DNA from 4 places in the Moorella sp. E306M genome. Region 1 is predicted to be linked to each of the others. Evidence: riboswitches for the same ligand, from Rfam matches in the RefSeq annotation. Region 1 holds a riboswitch; each other region holds the start of a gene.
What was found. A riboswitch is a leader RNA that binds a small molecule or an ion and turns the genes downstream of it on or off. The one in region 1 is predicted to bind cyclic di-GMP.
Positions count from the first base shown of each region.

Region 1 (4,208 bases):
GTAAGTTGATTACCCCTTCGATAAAAGCCGGGGTCCTAGGAATCTGGGTAATGTTTTGCATGCGGATGATTTCCTGGACGTGGTTAATATCAACGCCGTAAGTTTCACTGGCCAGCTGGAAAACAACCAGCTGGATTTCCGCTGCTGTTTCCGTTGCCATAAGTATCCCACCCCTCTTTATCTCACAGGTAAATTCTGCATTGCTAGGGAAATTCCTTTAAAAGCAGGTATATTTTTATCTCCGTTGGCCAGGCTAAAGTTGCTGGCAAAACCTGATTCCGAGTAACCGGTCGTTCAGACTGAGTTTCCCCGCCCTGATTATAAATAATGGAGGGAGCAATGAATATGCCTCCTCAAGTCAAGTGCCGGGTGGCCAATTGCATCTACTGGCAGGACGGCAACTGCCACGCCGACAGTATTACCGTGGCCGTCCAAGGAACGCCAAATACCTCCAGCGCCCACAACGACCGCGATACCGAGTGTGAAACCTTCCAGGCCCGCGTCTGAAACAGGAGGCGGGAGCAAAAAGTCGTAGACAGGCACTATTATAGCTTGAACCGGGCCACCGCCTTTTCCAGGTTACCTGCGGCAACGGCCAGCTGCTGGGCCGCCTGACTGATCTGGTCCACGGCTGCCGTCTGCTCTTCCGTGGAAGCGGAAACCTGCTGGGTGCTGGCAGCCATCTCTTCAATACCGGCGGCTATACTTTCGACCCGTCCTTTGACCTGGCGGGAACCCGCATACATTTCTTCCGCCTTAACAGCTACATTTTTGATCTTGCTTACCAGGGTTTGGATGGACTGTTCAATGGCGGCGAAAGCCATACCCGTACGGCCCACCACTTCCGTACCCTGGCGGACATCCTTAGAGCCTTCGGCCATGCTGTTGACCACGCGCTCCGTCTCCCGCTGGATCTCCTGCACCAGGCCGACAATCTGTTTGGTGGCTTCGGCCGACTGCTCGGCCAGTTTCCGCACCTCATCGGCAACGACGGCAAAGCCGCGTCCCTGTTCCCCGGCCCGGGCCGCTTCAATGGCCGCATTCAGGGCCAGGAGATTGGTCTGCTCGGCAATGCCGGAGATAACACCTACAATCTGGCCAATCTGCTGGGAACGGGCTCCGAGCTCCTCTACAGCCCCGGCCAGGCTTTCCATGCGCATGGAGATGGCCTCCATTTGCTGGGTGGCTTCGGCCACCGCCCGGGCACCTTCGCTGGCCTTAGCTGCGGCCTGGTCGGAGGCGGCTGCCATATCCTCGGTGTTGCGATGGACTTCTTCCACCCTGGTCACCTGGGCGTCAGTCGCGGCCGCCGTCTCGCTGACCTGCTGGGCCTGGTCTTCGGCGCCTTTGGCCATTTCCTGGGTGGTGGCGGCCACCTGGCGGGCGGCGTCCCCCAGCTCCTGGGACATGCGGGCCAGGTCCTGGCTGGCCGCGGCCACCTGGTTAGTCATCTCCCGCACCTGGCCGATAAGCTGGCGCAGGTTTTCTCCCATAGTGTTAAAAGCAGCGGCCAGCTTGCCCACCTCATCGTTGGTTATAACTTGAAGGGGTTCGGCAGTGAGATCACCGCCGGCGATCCGCGTAGCGTAGGCAGCTACCTGGCCCAGGGATTTACCGACCATGCGCCTGATAAACCATGCTACCAGCAGCCCCAGAATCAGAGCCAGGAGAAGGCCGCTTACCAGTACTGCCCGCGCTCCCGTCACAGCGGCCGTTAGCCGGTTTTCGGCTAGGGTGTTTTTATCGATCATTCCTTTGGCCATGTGGTTGGCGATATTGTTGATGTTATCCAGGGAGGCCCCCATCTGGAAACTCAAAATAGGCAGGGCCGCCATGCGGTCTTCCTGGCTGGTGTTGACGATGCTGTTCTTGAAGGTATCGGTAAAACTCTTGGCAGCCTGGGTCATGGCCGCGAGATACCCGGCCACCTGGCTGTCGAGTTGTTGTTGTTCCAGCCGGGCGCGGGCGTCATTGAAACGCTTCATGGCGTCGTCAAAGGCCGCCACATGGGTCTGGGAACCATTGATTATGTAATCGGTGGCCCGGCGGTAGGCATCCCACACGGCGTTGGTCATCTCGGTAAAGAGCATGTTCTGCTCATGGGCCAGGGTTACTTCCCGGGAAAGCCGGTCTACCTGCTGGAGATTAAAATTGACATAGACCACTACGGCAACAAAAATCATAATGATAAGGATAAAGCCGGCTGTTAATTTCCTTCCCAGCCGCCAGCGGCTGAAAAAACCTACCCGGGCCTTTACCGGGCGGGGTAATCCGGGCGGCTCTTGACCCGCCGGTTGCCCTGCCCGGCCTTTCTTTTTAAATAAGTGCAAACGCATAAATGGAAACCCCTCCTCCGGTTGGTTAATAAATAATAAAAGCTACCCCCTGGGTAGCCCCGTCCCACCCGCGGCAACTGGCTGTCCTGGCCCGTAGCCGGGCTTTAGACCCTGTAGCTTTGCGCCCCTGCCTTTCGGCAGGTTTGCCTTTTCGGGGAATTTTTTCTATTTTCGCCTTAATTATAACGCAGGAAGCCATTATTATGCAAGATATACCAATTAAGAAGTTCTCCTATTGGCTTTCCACGGCAGTAGTACTATTACCGGTTTTTTCGCCCCGGGCTATCAGCTCGGATATGGTTACCAGTTCATAGCCTTTATCCCGTAACCCCTTAATCAGGAGCGGCAGGGCCACCAAGGTGCCGGGACGGCCTTCATGAAGGAGGATAATGCCGCCATCCCGGACATTAGCCAGGACGTGCTGGACGATGGCCCCGGGGCCGGGATTGGACCAGTCACGGGGATCTACGCTCCAGGTAACTGTTGGGGTGCCCAGCCCGGCTGCTGCAGCCAGCAAATTGGGTCCCATGGCGCCATAAGGGGGACGGAAATATTTTACCGGCCGGCCGCTTATTTTCTCCAGGGCGGCAGCCGCCTTGCGGAGGTCGGCCTCAGCTTCAGCCCGGGTCACCTTTCCCAGGTTGGCATGACGCCAGGAGTGGCTGGCTATTTCGTGGCCGCCTTCCAGGGCTGCCCTGACCAGCTCCGGGTGGGCTTCAGCCTGTCGCCCGACCATAAAGAAAGTGGCCTGGGTTCTGGTAGCTGCCAGTACGGCTAAATAACGTCCTGTCCACCGGGGAAAAGGGCCGTCGTCAAAGGTCAGGGCCACCCGGCGGCCGGCCCCCGGTACCTGGCGCAGAGGCTGGAGCCCGCGTTGGGACTGCGGCTCCGGGGCGGCCGGCGCCGGCCGGGGTGGGGGTGGCGGTATAGCCACGGGTTCAACAGGGGCGATAGACATTCCCGGATCGCCACCGGCCATCTGGTAATGTTCTGGAGAAGGCGGGGAGCTTATCTCCGGCCCGGCAGTTCCAGACTGAAGCCAGCCGGCACCGCCAATGGTGGTTACAACCGCCATTAAAGCAGCTATTACCACCAGGTACCCCAGCTGCAGCAACGCAACCGGCCAGACCGCCCGCGGGTACCTGCCAATCCTGGCCACCCAGGGCCAGTGCCCCACCACAAATTTACCTGCCTGGCTCATACCGGTTCGCCCCTCCTGCCCGCTTTTTTTCATGCAGTACTTTCTACTTTATTAGACGTTTTTCAGGGCCGTTAGTTCCGTAAATATGACGTAAAATTGGCTGCCGCCAGTTTGCCATAATATGTAAGAATAGCAATCATAGCTTGCGGAGGGACGATTTCATAGCGGTAATAACGTTGGACATAAGCCAGGGCCTGCTGGAGCCTGGCTGTACCGGCGACAGCTTCCAGCTCCAACCAGAATATGGCTCCCCGGTTATAGACGGCCTGGCGGTAGACCTGCTCATTACCATATTCCTCAAGGGATAAGTTAATAGGTTGAGCTGTCTGTTCCGCCAGGCGCCCGATCTCGGCCAGTTTAGCCTGGTAAAGGACCGGATCGCGCTGGCGGTAAAAAAGGAGAGTGCTGTACTCGGCCAGGCCTTCGTCAATCCAGGCCGCATGGATGCTATCGTTCCCCACCAAGTTGTACCACCACTGGTGGGCAACCTCATGGACAACGGTAGCAGGACTATAATTTTTGCGGTTACTTAAAATAATAAAGCCCGGGTATTCCATGCCGGCCAGGTTATCCAGGGGGACAAAAGCCAGGTGCAGGTAGCTGTAGGGATAGGGTCCATAAATTGCCTGGAAAAATTCTAAAGCCCGGCCGGCTGCCTCCAGGGCGGCCGC
Region 1 covers NZ_BJKO01000001.1:763,919-768,126, forward strand. The annotation lists gene FLZ89_RS03980 (chemotaxis protein CheW) at 1-160, opposite strand, end outside; gene FLZ89_RS03985 (DUF1540 domain-containing protein) at 346-507, shown strand; gene FLZ89_RS16380 (methyl-accepting chemotaxis protein) at 546-2,336, opposite strand; cyclic di-GMP riboswitch class I at 2,406-2,494, opposite strand; gene FLZ89_RS03995 (polysaccharide deacetylase family protein) at 2,569-3,537, opposite strand; gene FLZ89_RS04000 (M1 family aminopeptidase) at 3,609-4,208, opposite strand, start outside.

Region 2 (4,208 bases), 220 kb from region 1:
GGGGAGTGCGTTAGCCCCGATAAAAGGAGTATGCCGCTTGGGCGGCACATTAAAACCAGGTAAAAATTTTGGCGAAAGGGGTAAAAAGAAAAAGATGAGTAAAATTGGCTTCATAGGACTGGGCATCATGGGCAAGCCCATGAGTAAAAACCTGCTGAAGGCTGGCTATGAGCTGGTCGTATATGATATTATTAAAGAAGCAGTAGACGATGTAGTGGCCGCCGGCGCGGAACCGGCCGGTTCCTGCCGGGAGGTGGGCGAACGCTGCGATAAGTTTATCACCATGCTGCCCAATTCCCCCCACGTCAAGGAGGCTGTCCTGGGGCCGAATGGTTTGCTTGAGGGTGCCCGGCCTGGTTCAATCCTTATTGATATGAGCTCCATTGACCCTATGGTTAGCAGGGAAATAGCCGGGAAGCTGGCTGAAAAGGGCGTGCGTATGCTGGATGCGCCGGTGAGCGGCGGCGAACCCAAGGCCATCGACGGAACTTTGTCGATAATGGTCGGAGGCAAACAGGAAGACTTTGATGAATGTTATAATATATTAAAGGCCATGGGATCTTCCGTGGTCCGCGTCGGTGACATCGGCGCCGGTAATGTGACCAAACTGGCGAACCAAATTATTGTCGCCCTGAACATTGCCGCCATGTCCGAGGCCCTGGTCCTGGCCACCAAAGCCGGCGTTGACCCGGAACTGGTCTACCAGGCCATCCGCGGCGGCCTGGCCGGGAGTACGGTCCTGGACGCCAAGGCGCCCCTGGTGCTGGCCGGTCAGTTTAAGCCCGGTTTCCGGATTAACTTGCATATTAAAGACCTGGCCAATGCCATGGCTGCCGGGCATGAGGTGGGAGTTCCCCTGCCGCTAACCTCTGTTGTTATGGAAATTCTGCAAGCCTTAAAGGTTGATGGCTTGGGTGACGCCGACCACGGAGCCATCATTCGCTTTTACGAAAAACTGGCACAAGTTGAGGCAAGAAAGCATTAGTGGTCCCCCTTTGCGAGGTCCAGGCTGCCTGTAAGCCGCCTGGACCTTTATGCCAAAAACTTGAAAGGGCATGATGTGGAGAATGATCCGAACTTGAGCGGTGCCAGAGGGGCAATAGGACAGCGAGGTCTTAGTGGAAACATTTTGGTATAGGTGCGTGAATAACCATGAAAGACGGGCTAATCATCCGCAAGAAGAAAATGTATGAAGAAGTGGTGGAACGCATTACCCGGTTGATTAAGAGCGGGGAGTATAAAGTGGGGGACCGCTTGCCGCCCGTTCAAGAATTGAGCGAAATGTTCGGTGTCGGTACCCCCACTTTAAGGGAAGGCCTCTCTGTCCTGGCCTCCAGCGGCATCCTGGAGATAAGGCACGGTAATGGCATTTATGTCAAGCGCTTTCCCTTGGAACCAGAGGACCTGATGGCCAAATTAAACGAGGTAGAATACCAGCAGTTGCTCTCCTGGGTTGAGTTTCGCCGGGCGCTGGAAGCCGAGGCTGCTGCCCTGGCCGCCGAAAGGAGCGACGAGGCGGATTTAGAGGCCATGGAAGCGGCAGAAATAAGGCTGGAAGAGGAGATAACCAGGGGAGAAATCACCATCGAACCTGACTACCAGTTTCACAACAGCATAGCTTTAGCCACCAAGAATCCTATATTTATCCAGACTTCTACCACTATAGAGCATATTATTCGGCAGTATTTTCATTTGAGTTTACGCTACGGCAGGACCTTGCCCTGGCACCGGGAATTGGTGGTGACTGAACACCGGAAAATATTGGAGAACATCCGCAAGAGACGACCGCGAGAAGCGCGCAATGCCATGCTGGAGCACCTCGACAACGTCTCCGGACGGGTGAAGCTTTTGGAGAGCCTGGCCGGGGGTAAGCAAATTGATGATCGTTAAGATGCGTTACTTAATCAAACCGGAGTATAAATTTAATTCATTTTTAAAGAGGGCTTAATACAATTATAACCCTGGCGTGCTATTATAAAAGCGAGCAAAGCCCTCTGACCTCCTTTTTAATATATACCCTACCACACCCGGATTGCCCGGGTTGTTTTTTTATTGCCCCAAAAAGTGGTATATTTTGCAGGAAAAAAAGCATTAATGTCGAATAGCGTAAAGGGTTACCGCTAAAGGCAAACCCCACCGAAAGGGGGGGACGCAAAGCCATGGGTCTAAGGCTTTTACGAGCTAAGATCGCCAGGCTGCCGGTACTTTGATGCTGCTGCAATTTTTAAGCATGAAGACAGGGGCGGCCTTTGGCGATGAGGCTGTCCTTTATTTTTTGTCTTCCATGAGGGTTGCTTCGCGCATGTGATCATTGCCGGGAAGGGGTAAAATTAATGAATAAAACCATAGGGTTATTGTCCGATGGCCTGCCGGGATAAACTCGTTAACCAGGAAGTACTGGAAGCCCTCCTGGACGATTACCTGCGCCGTAAGACTTTGCCGGCAACCTATAAAAACTATCTTTTGAGGTTAATCGAAGGCCAGGTTAACATACTCGTTCACAATCTTTTACAAATGGTTGATGGCGAGGGCGTTAATGAACCTGGCCGCTGCGTTAAATTGTCACAGCCCGGTGGGCAGAAAACTTGACAGAACCGGAGCTATCTGTTAATATATCGCTACGGAAAGCGTGGTAGTGCCTGAATAACGGGCGGAAGTAGCTCAGCGGTAGAGCATCGCCTTGCCAAGGCGAGGGTCGCGGGTTCAAATCCCGTCTTCCGCTCCATATTTTTGGCTTGGGGGGACCTCGGATCGGGTTTTTACCTGTCCGAGGTGTTATTCTACTAGCTTGTTTTTTAGTAGGCGCGGCAGGAAAAGGTAGACAAAGCGGCGAAATAAAATTGCTGATAGTATTTTATGCTAAATGGATGGTCATAATGAATGGCGTCCAGTAGTCGGGAGCAGGGAGGAGCAAGTAGGTAATGAAGGCTACCGTCGAGAAGTTAGATAAGCATCAGGTACTTCTGGAAATTGAAGTTGAAGCACCCAGGGTACAGAAAGCCCTGGATCAAGCTTACCGCCGCCTGGTAAAGCGGGTAAACATCCCGGGTTTCAGGAAAGGCAAGGCACCGCGTTTTATCCTGGAACGGTATATCGGCAAAGAGCCTATCTATAATGAGGCGGTAGAAATTGTTATTCCACCGGCCTATAAAGAAGCAGTAGCCGAGCACCAGCTGGAACCCATCGATCACCCTGAAGTGGAAATAGTCAAGGTGGAAGAGGGCGAGCCTTTAATCTTCAAGGCCAGAGTAGAAGTCAAGCCGGAAGTCCACCTCGGCACCTACAAAGGCTTGGAAGTGGAACGGCCGGAAGTAAAAGTTAGCGAGGAGGATATCGACGCCTATCTGAAAAGCTTACAGGAGCGTTATGCTACCATCAAGAACATCGAAGATGAACCGGCGGCTGCGGGGGATATTGTCGTCATTGATTTTAAAGGGACGGTAGAAGGCCAGCCTTATCCAGGTTTAGAAGGAAATAATTATCATCTGGAATTGGGGTCGGGTACCTTTGTCCCCGGCTTTGAGGAACAACTGGTAGGTGCCCGTCTAAACGAGGAACGTACCGTTACCGTTACCTTCCCTGCCGACTACCACAAAGAAGACCTGGCGGGCAAGGAAGCCGTCTTCCAGGTTGCCATCCGGGGCATTAAACGAAAAGAGCTGGCCCCTCTGGATGATGAATTTGCCAAAGACGTCAGCGAGTGCGAGACTCTAGCCGAACTGCGCCAGGATATCCGCCGCCGGCTGGAAGAGAGACAGCGGCAAGAGATTGACGCTGCCGTAAGGCAAGCTGTAGTGGCCAAGGCCGTAGCGGCAGCCACGGTGGATTTACCGGAAATCATGGTTAAACGGCGGATCGAATCCCGGCTCAGGGAACTGGAACGCAACCTGCATGCCAGGAAAATAACCCTGGGGGAGTTCTTAAATAATACTGGTAAGACTATGGATGATTTAGAGAAAGAATTCCAGCCCGGGGCGGAAAGGGATGTAAAGACCGAACTGGTGCTGGAAGCCATTGCCAAGGCCGAAAATATTGCGGCCACGGAAGAAGACATTGAGGCGGAAATTGAGAAGATGGCCAGGATCTTCCGCCAGGATGCAGCCGAAGTACGGAAGAATCTGGGCGACTTGTCCCTCCTGAAATACGATATAATGATTAAAAAGACCATAGATTTTCTGGTCGAGCACAGTGTGGCCGTACCTCCCCGG
Region 2 covers NZ_BJKO01000001.1:542,164-546,371, reverse strand. The annotation lists gene garR (2-hydroxy-3-oxopropionate reductase) at 95-985, shown strand; gene FLZ89_RS02835 (FadR/GntR family transcriptional regulator) at 1,153-1,890, shown strand; cyclic di-GMP riboswitch class I at 2,116-2,203, shown strand; gene FLZ89_RS02830 (hypothetical protein) at 2,362-2,589, shown strand; tRNA gene FLZ89_RS02825 (tRNA-Gly) at 2,651-2,725, shown strand; gene tig (trigger factor) at 2,922-4,208, shown strand, end outside.
Region 2: linked by a shared signal. The riboswitch ahead of FLZ89_RS02830 (hypothetical protein) and the one ahead of FLZ89_RS16380 (methyl-accepting chemotaxis protein) in region 1 are both predicted to bind cyclic di-GMP.

Region 3 (4,208 bases), 1.5 Mb from region 1:
CCCCAGGGCGTAGTGCCGGGCTGCTTCTCCAGGTACGGCCCGTTCCAGCCGGTGCTGCCGTCAGAGTTTACGAAGTAAAGGAAGCCATATTCGTCTCCTTGGTCGTAGGGGCGATCGTAGGAATCCTGCCCCGCCTTCGGCCAGTCACCGGTATCGGCGTAATAGGCATAACCGGCCGCCTTTATGGCCCGCACGTCGGCAACCACCCGCGATATCTTCGCCTTTTCCACCGCCCTGAAAGCGCTGGGAGTAATAATGGCCGCCAGGATGCCGATGATGGCGATAACCACCAGAAGCTCCACCAGGGTAAAGCCGCGCTGGTCGCGGGGCAGTCTAGGTAAACTGAACATCAATGGCTCACATCCTCTCCCGGAGAAAAGAGGATCCGCTTCATTACCCCCGCCGGAACAGGCCACACGACCGGTTGCAGGACGGGTCGGTGGGTCTACACCCGGCACCGAAGCGCCGGGAGCAGACCCAATCAAAATTATTCTTTTGAAATCAGAATATGGGTGTCTCTACTGCCATTTGCAAACTTGACAACATCAGATCCTAAGTCGTTTAGAAGTTGTTTTGCGGCTCCGGTAGCATTGTTACTGTTACCGTCTGATGGTGCTCCTGGTACGTCCGTCAGCTGGAGCCAGCGGGCAGGGGCACCCCAAAGTGTAGATGAATCATCTTGTTTCATGTAGGTATAAGTCCCGCCCCACGGGTTCTTGCTCGGCCAGCGCTCAAGGTAGGGGCCGTTCCAGCCATCCACCGTTGGGCTTGGTTCGGTAACAAATCCCTCGCTATCTGTACCGTCTTCCGGCCAAACGCCGGTATCGGTATAATAATTCAGCGCTGCCGCCTTAATCGCCTTGTAGTCCGCTTCGGCGGCCGCCACCTTGCCCTTTTCGATGGCCTTGAAGGCGTTGGGGGCGACGATGGCGGCCAAAATGCCGATAATGGCAATAACAACAAGAAGCTCCACCAGGGTGAAACCCCGCTGGTCCCGCGCCTTTTTCAGTCTCTGCCACATGAATCAATCAACCTCCCTGATTTTTTTGCCTGCGCTTTTTACTTTCCTGCTGCCAGCCCGCCGGGGAAACCTACAAGTAGATCACCCCCCTCTTACCCGCATTATTATCCCCGATCTCAAACGCGGCAGGATGCAGAGTTATCCTGGCACTCCTCGACATGGAACCGCCGGCCAGGGCATTCTTTAAGGGTATACTGCCTGCAACCCCCGCCCGCCTCTACCTTATGCCGCCCAGCATCTGAAAGTAGGGAAGAAAGACCGAAATTACGATAAGCCCTACTATGCCGCCGAGGCCGACGATGAGGACGGGTTCTATCAGTGAAGCCAGGCGGGCCACGACCGCCTCCACCTCCTGCTCATAAAGAGTCGCCACTCGTTCGAGCATAGCATCCAGGGCCCCAGTTTCCTCGCCTACCGTAATCATCTCCACCACCATGGGAGGGAAGACTCCGCTCGCTTCCAGTGGAGTCGCCAGGCTCTGCCCATCGCGAACGCTTTCTGCCGCCCGCTCCACCGCGCCAGCCACCACAGCATTGCCCACCGTACGCCGCACTATTTCCAGGGCCAGTAGGACCGGTACACCGCTGTGCAGGAGGGTACCCAGGGTACGGCTGAAACGAGATAGAACCGCCTTATGATGCAGGGGACCGAAAATTGGTAAACGAAGGAACAAACGGTCGACCTGGTAGCGCCCCGCTGGCCTTTGCTGCCAGCGGTAAAACCCGAAAGCAGCGCCGGCCAGGAAAAAGACCAGAAAAGGCCACAAGCGCCGTAACCCTTCACTTAGTCCCAGAACCAGGCGCGTCGGCCAGGGCAGGGGCACCTGCAGGCTGTTCAACATGACCTGGAAGGAAGGCAGGACATAAGTCAGGAGAAAAATAACTACCAGGAGGGCAACCATGCTGACTATCGCCGGGTAGGTCAGGGCCGACTTGACCTTTTCCTCTACTTCATGTTCCCGTTCCAGGTGCCCCGCCAGGCGCTCCAGGGTCTCGTCCAGGGCCCCACCCAGCTCCCCGGCCTCGACGGTATGGATGAAGATAGGCGGGAAGACCCGGGGCTGCCGTTCCAGCGCCCGGTAAAAGGCCTCCCCGGACTCCAGGTCCTGGAGAAGCATACCGATACTTTCTCGCAGGGAAGGATTTTCTGCCTGTCGCTGTAAAATATGCAAGGCCGTCACAATCGGCAGGCCAGCCCCCAGCATGGTCGCCAGCTGGCGGCTGAAGAGGGCCAGGTCGCGACGGGATACCAGCCGCCGGAAAAGGCTCCGCCAGTCCCGGGCTGGGGTTACAACTGCCGGCCGGCAGTAAGTAATAAAAATCCCCTGCCGGCGCAGTTCCCGGATGGCCAGTTCCTGGCTTTCCGCTTCTATATTCCCGCTAACTGCATTCCCCCTGGCATCCCTTCCCCGGTAGGCAAAATTCATGCTTTCCCTCCAAATATAAATAGCCACCGGCAACAGGGAAAGATAGAACTCTTCCCCGGCAGCCCGGCGGCCATGACAGCGTCTACAGGCCCGTAGCTTTGCGCCCCCGGCTTTCGCCGGGTTTGCCTTGAACGAGGATATATGGACATTTATTCGTCATAAAAAGGCAAATTCCTGCTAATCCTGGCGCCGTTAACCATTGTTTAATTCTCTATCCTCTATCATACCCCTGGTGACCAGCTGCCGCAGGGCCATGTCCATGGTCTGCATGCCGTAGCGGGCTCCCGTCTGCATGCTGGAAACAATCTGGTGGGTTTTACCCTCGCGGATGAGATTCTTGACAGCCGGGGTAGCAATCAGCACTTCCACTGCTGCCACCCGGCCTTTCCTGTCGGCCCGCGGTAAAAGCTGCTGGGTGATAACCCCTTCCAGGGTGTCGGCCAGCTGGATGCGGACCTGCCCCTGCTGGTGGGGCGGGAAAACGTCAATGATCCGGTCAATGCTCTGGATGGCACTGCTGGTATGTAAAGTCGCCAAGACCAGGTGACCCGTTTCCGCGGCCGTGATGGCCGTGGCAATAGTCTCCAAATCCCGCATCTCGCCGACCAGGATAACATCCGGGTCCTGGCGCAGGGCGGCCCGCAGGGCACTGGCAAAGGAACGGGTATCTGAACCCACTTCCCGCTGGTTGACGATGCTACGGCGGTGCTGGTGCAGGTATTCGATGGGGTCTTCCAGGGTAATAATATGGCAGCTGCGTTCCCGGTTGATTTTATCCACCATGGCCGCCAGAGTGGTGGACTTGCCGCTACCCGTCGGCCCCGTCACCAGGACCAGGCCGTGCTGTCGTTCTGCCAGCTCGGCCACCACCGGCGGTAATCCCAGGGTTTCCAGGCTGGGTATCTCCCTGGGTATAAGGCGGATGGCTGCGCTAACGCTTCCCCGCTGGTGAAAGACATTAACCCGGAAACGGCTTACGCCGGGCAGGGAGTAAGCCAGGTCTATTTCTCCCCGCTCTTGCAATACCTCCCACCTCTCGCCCACCATAGGCCGTACCAGGCTGGCTGTCATTCCGGAATCCAGGGGCTCCCACTGGCGCTGGACTTGGAGTTCGCCGTGGACCCGGAAAACCGGCGGCAGGCCGACAGAGAGATGGACATCGGAGGCCCCGGCGGCAGCCGCCGCCCGCAGGATGGTTTCAATGTCGAACATTTTAATCCTCCCGGATAAAGCCAGGATAACAAACGCAAGGATTTTTAATAGCCAACTGCTACCAATGTTAATAAACAACGTATAGTGCCGGGCTAACTGCAAAGGGCAGAACTATGAATTCAAGATCAATGGAAGTATATGCCACCCGGGACAGTACAGTCTGGTCTTTACAAACCGCCCAGGGAAACACGCAGGACTTCACTCACCGTGGTAATCCCCTGGCGGACTTTTTCCAAACCGTCCTCGATTAAAGGCACCATACCGGCAGCTACGGCCGCCTCTTTCAGGGCCGTTGCCGGTGCCTTGGCGGTCACCAGGCCGCGGAGTTCTTCATTCATCACCAGTACCTCCTGGATGGCCGTCCGGCCGGCATAACCGGTAAAACTGCAGCGCTGGCAACCCCGACCCCGCCAGAGTTCTTCTACTGCTGGCAGCCAGGTCTTTTCCAAAGACCCCGGTTCGGGTCGGTAAATCTCCCGGCAGTGGGGGCAGAGCCGGCGCACCAGCCGCTGGGCCACTACGCCGATAAGGGAAGAGTTGACCAGGTAG
Region 3 covers NZ_BJKO01000001.1:2,252,655-2,256,862, reverse strand. The annotation lists gene FLZ89_RS11620 (prepilin-type N-terminal cleavage/methylation domain-containing protein) at 1-350, opposite strand, end outside; gene FLZ89_RS11615 (prepilin-type N-terminal cleavage/methylation domain-containing protein) at 488-1,021, opposite strand; gene FLZ89_RS11610 (type II secretion system F family protein) at 1,239-2,474, opposite strand; cyclic di-GMP riboswitch class I at 2,502-2,584, opposite strand; gene FLZ89_RS11605 (type IV pilus twitching motility protein PilT) at 2,640-3,659, opposite strand; gene FLZ89_RS11600 (GspE/PulE family protein) at 3,827-4,208, opposite strand, start outside.
Region 3: linked by a shared signal. The riboswitch ahead of FLZ89_RS11610 (type II secretion system F family protein) and the one ahead of FLZ89_RS16380 (methyl-accepting chemotaxis protein) in region 1 are both predicted to bind cyclic di-GMP.

Region 4 (4,208 bases), 410 kb from region 1:
GGCCCTTACTTTGGGTTACAAAAGCATGGCCTTTGCCGTCGAGCCTTACAACGCCTTTACCGTGCTGAGGGCCCGCTTTGACCGCTGGCTGGCGGAACAGGCCGTGGCAGCCGGGGCCTTGCTGATTAATGAAACCGTCGTCGAGGACCTTCTCTGGGAGAAGGATCGCGTCGTTGGGGTAAGGGCGGGCCGGGCTGAGGGCGATGTCCGGGCGGAGGTAGTCATCCTGGCCGAGGGCGCCAATTCCCTTTTAACCCAGAAGGCCGGCCTGAAAAAGGACGGCATCAATACCAACCAGCTGGCCGTAGCCGTCAAAGAGATCATTGCCCTGCCCCGGGAAAAGATTGAGGACCGCTTTAACCTGGAAGAAGGCCAGGGCTGCACCATTGAACTCCTCGGTGAAGCCACTAAAGGTATGATGGGTACGGCCTTTATCTATACCAACAAGGATTCCCTATCCGTTGGTGTAGGCGTCCTTCTGTCGAGCCTGATCCGCCGCCGTTTGAACCCCAACGATCTCCTGGAACACCTGAAAAGTCATCCCATGGTGCGGCGGCTCCTGGCCGGGGGGGAGAGCAAGGAATACCAGGGCCACCTGATTCCCGAAGGCGGCTACCGGGCCATTCCTAAACTCTATGGCAACGGCGTCCTGGTAGCCGGTGACGCCGCCATGCTGGTCAACGGGATTCACCGGGAAGGCTCGAATCTCGCCATGACCTCCGGCCTGCTGGCAGCGAAAACCATCCTGGCCGCCCGGGAAAAGGGCGACTACAGCGCGGCCAACCTGGCGCCCTACCGGGAGATGCTGGCGGAGAGCTTTGTCTTGCAAGACTTGCAGAAATACCAACGGGCCCCCTTTTTCTTTGACCAAAATCCCCACTTCTTTACCCTGTATCCGCAGCTCCTTTCCCGGGCCGCCAGGGAGTTTTTAACTGTCGATAATGTACCCAAGGGGGAAAAGCAGAAGCGCATTTGGAGAGAAATTACGGCCCAACGCAGCCGTATACAACTGGCCGGGGACCTTTACCACCTCTGGAGGGTGATGGGATGATGCGCCTGGAAGATAAACTCTTCCTCAACCGTTACCAAACGGATAAGCACCCTCACTTAAGGATCAAGGACCGGGAGGTCTGCCGCCACTGTGACGGCAGGCCCTGCACCTTTATTTGCCCGGCCCGGGTATATGTCTGGAATGAAGGGGAGAAACGGATCGAGACGGCCTACGAGGGTTGCGTGGAGTGTGGCACCTGTCGCTACGGCTGCGCCCACGATAACATTGACTGGCGTTATCCCCGCGGCGGCTTCGGCATCCTGTATAAATATGGTTAAACCAATACCTGGACTTGATTTTTTTGTATGGGCACACTTACCAGGAAAACTAATATTATGTAGTATAAGTATACTCCTGGAGGTGGCCCTATGACCATCGAGCAAATAATCAAGCTTCTCAACCTGGACCTGTCCTGGGAATACGCCGCCATGATCCAGTATATCCAGCATGCCAGCATGCTTACCGGTCCCCAGTATGTTGCTATTATCGATGAAGAGCTCCAGCATGCCCAGGAAGAACACGAGCATGCCGTAAAGTTAAGCGACAAGATCCAGTACCTGGGCGGCATTCCTACCGTCCAGGTGCAGGAAATCAAGACCTCCCTCAATAACGTAGAAATGCTGCGCCAGGACCTGGAAGCCGAGTATGACGCCCTGAATCGTTACCTGCAGCGCATTGAACAACTGGAAGCCTTGAAATTGTACGATGTCGCCCAGGTCATCAGGGAGATTGCCGTAGTTGAGCAGGAACATATTATTGACCTGGAGAAGGCCCTGGGTATCCAGAAGGTAAGATAACACCGTTTTGCCCCCTAAGCCATGGATGAAGCAACCAGTGCCATGGCAATTTTTTTGTTACGGCTCTGGCAACCATGGGCGGGGTAAATTAACGATTGCTTTTTTCCGAGAGAAGGAATTTGTTGAGCGGGGTCGAATATAAAAATATTAAAGCAAATTATTGGAGGATAATTCCAGCGATGGCAAAGAGCATAACAGAAATTAACATAAAAAATAAAAATAACCAATGGGGGGGGGGGGGGATTATATGCCTTGTATGTAAAATATTGGAAAAAAGTTTCCCCTCTATTAGCCCCCTTAAAATTACTGCAAATAACATTCCTCCCAACCCATCCAGTGTTACCTTCCATAACACCTCCAGGAACCAGAATTTCCTTGTGATTTTTCGGAAAAATGTCCAGGGGTCACTGGACAGCCGTCACCATACCTTCTCCTCTGCTCCCAGGGTTTCCTAAGAGATATCTTTCTTATGTAAATAGCTTAAAGTGTTCAAGGGCAAACCACTCGAAAGGGTGGGACGCAAAGCCATGGGTCTGTAGCCACTTGTTGGTATGACTGCCAGGCTGCCACTTTAAAGTAAAGGGCAGCCATGCGAATTACTCGTGGCTGCCTTGCTATTTCTAGATGGAACGAAGGCGGGGGCGGGTTCAGTGCAAAGGGATACAGTTACCCAAATTTTACTTGAGATAAGGAAAAAACTTCTCTTTATGGGAGAAAGAGAATCTTTAAACCTGGTTTAAAGCCAGAGCAGTAGAGGGGGGGTCAGCTATGCAAGAGTGTAGCCAGTGTGCCCGCAAGACCCCAGATCGTTCTTGTGTCGATTGCGATTATTTCATGAGTCCCGGCCCTTTGCGCCGCAAGCCGCCGATGCCCATAGGCATTAGCCTGGTTGCCGCCGATGGGAAACGTTATGCCGGCCGTATTCTCGTATTGAATACCATGGAACTGGGCCTGGAAACACGAGCTCCCGTTCCCGGTCAATACCGGATTTATTTAAAGCAGCATCTTAGCCTGGATGTAGCAGGGGTACCGACCAAGGGCAAGGGTAACATCCACCTTTTTGATATCATAGCCGTTTACCGGGGCGAGGAAACAGCCAGCCGCCTGGGTAATGAAGAATACCGTTTACTGACGGGTAGTACCGAGGACTTCATTGAGCAAGTATCCAAATTAGTTCCCGCCCATTTACAGGACCTGGTTAAAGAACGACTACTGGCCGAATTAGAAAGCTCCGAGATTTTTAATGCCATGCGGTTGGGCAAGGTAATGCGTTACGAAAAGGGGCGTTTTCGCCATCTGACAGGACAGGCTGACCTGGAACTGCCCCTGCCGGCAATAGAAAATTTAATGCGCCAGGCAATACACCGGGGAACCCACTGCCGGGAAGTGATAGTAAGTGATGACGGTAAAAGGATTTTTGACCTGCACGGTATACCCCTTGACTCCCGGTCAGGGGGCCTGCTGGCCTTTGATCTAACCGAAATTATTGAAAAGGAAAGGCAGATGCGCCGCCAGGAGATGCAGGCCTACCGGGAAGCCATGGCTGCCGTCACCAATGGGCGCCTGCAGCTTTTGACTTCAGAAGAAATGGTAGCTGTATTATCCCAGGGGAATGAACTGGCAAGGGGAGTAGTTAACAAGGCTGCTGACATAGCTTTAGCTCGCAGCAAGTTATGCAGTCTGATACCTGCGGCTTTTAGCGCCCGCGCGTACGGCATGGCCTTATCTTTAACGGAGGCTTTGACCAATACATTAAAACATGCTACGGGTGGTGAATGGGTGGTACGGCAGACGGATGAGGCCATCCGGGTAATTATTCAAGACCAGGGCCAGGGAATTAAGATAAAAGATTTACCCAAAGCGGCTTTAATGCGACATTACTCCACAAAAAATTCTCTTGGTTGTGGGTTTACTTTAATGCTTTATTATGCTGATAAAGTTTATCTAACTACCGGTTCCAGGGGAACCACCCTGGTCCTGGATTTCCATCAATCAGCAGGTGAAGAAATCTGTTCTCCAGCTTCTTAAGTAAAGAAAGAGGAGGAGCGATATTATGCTGGCAATCTCTGTAACCAAGGGCGATTATGGGCGCTGTTTAAACCTTAAAGGGGAGTTAGACATGGAAACCCTGGCCACGCTGGAGCGAGCAGCAGAAGTACAGGAAGGAGAGGGGCAATTGGAAATAAACCTGGCAGGAGTATCCTTTATAGATTCTACAGGTCTCAGGGGTTTATTAGAAATACAGCGTCGGTGGTCAATGAAGGGAGGTAAGGTACGGGTTATTAACCCCTGTCCAGAGATTGCCGAAGTTTTCCGGCTGGTAGGTATGGAAGAACTTTTAGATTGTAGTGACCAGAGCA
Region 4 covers NZ_BJKO01000001.1:1,172,568-1,176,775, reverse strand. The annotation lists gene FLZ89_RS06180 (FAD-dependent oxidoreductase) at 1-1,051, shown strand, start outside; gene FLZ89_RS06175 (ferredoxin family protein) at 1,051-1,329, shown strand; gene FLZ89_RS06170 (ferritin-like domain-containing protein) at 1,420-1,848, shown strand; cyclic di-GMP riboswitch class I at 2,333-2,419, shown strand; gene FLZ89_RS06160 (ATP-binding protein) at 2,617-3,876, shown strand; gene FLZ89_RS06155 (STAS domain-containing protein) at 3,902-4,208, shown strand, end outside.
Region 4: linked by a shared signal. The riboswitch ahead of FLZ89_RS06160 (ATP-binding protein) and the one ahead of FLZ89_RS16380 (methyl-accepting chemotaxis protein) in region 1 are both predicted to bind cyclic di-GMP.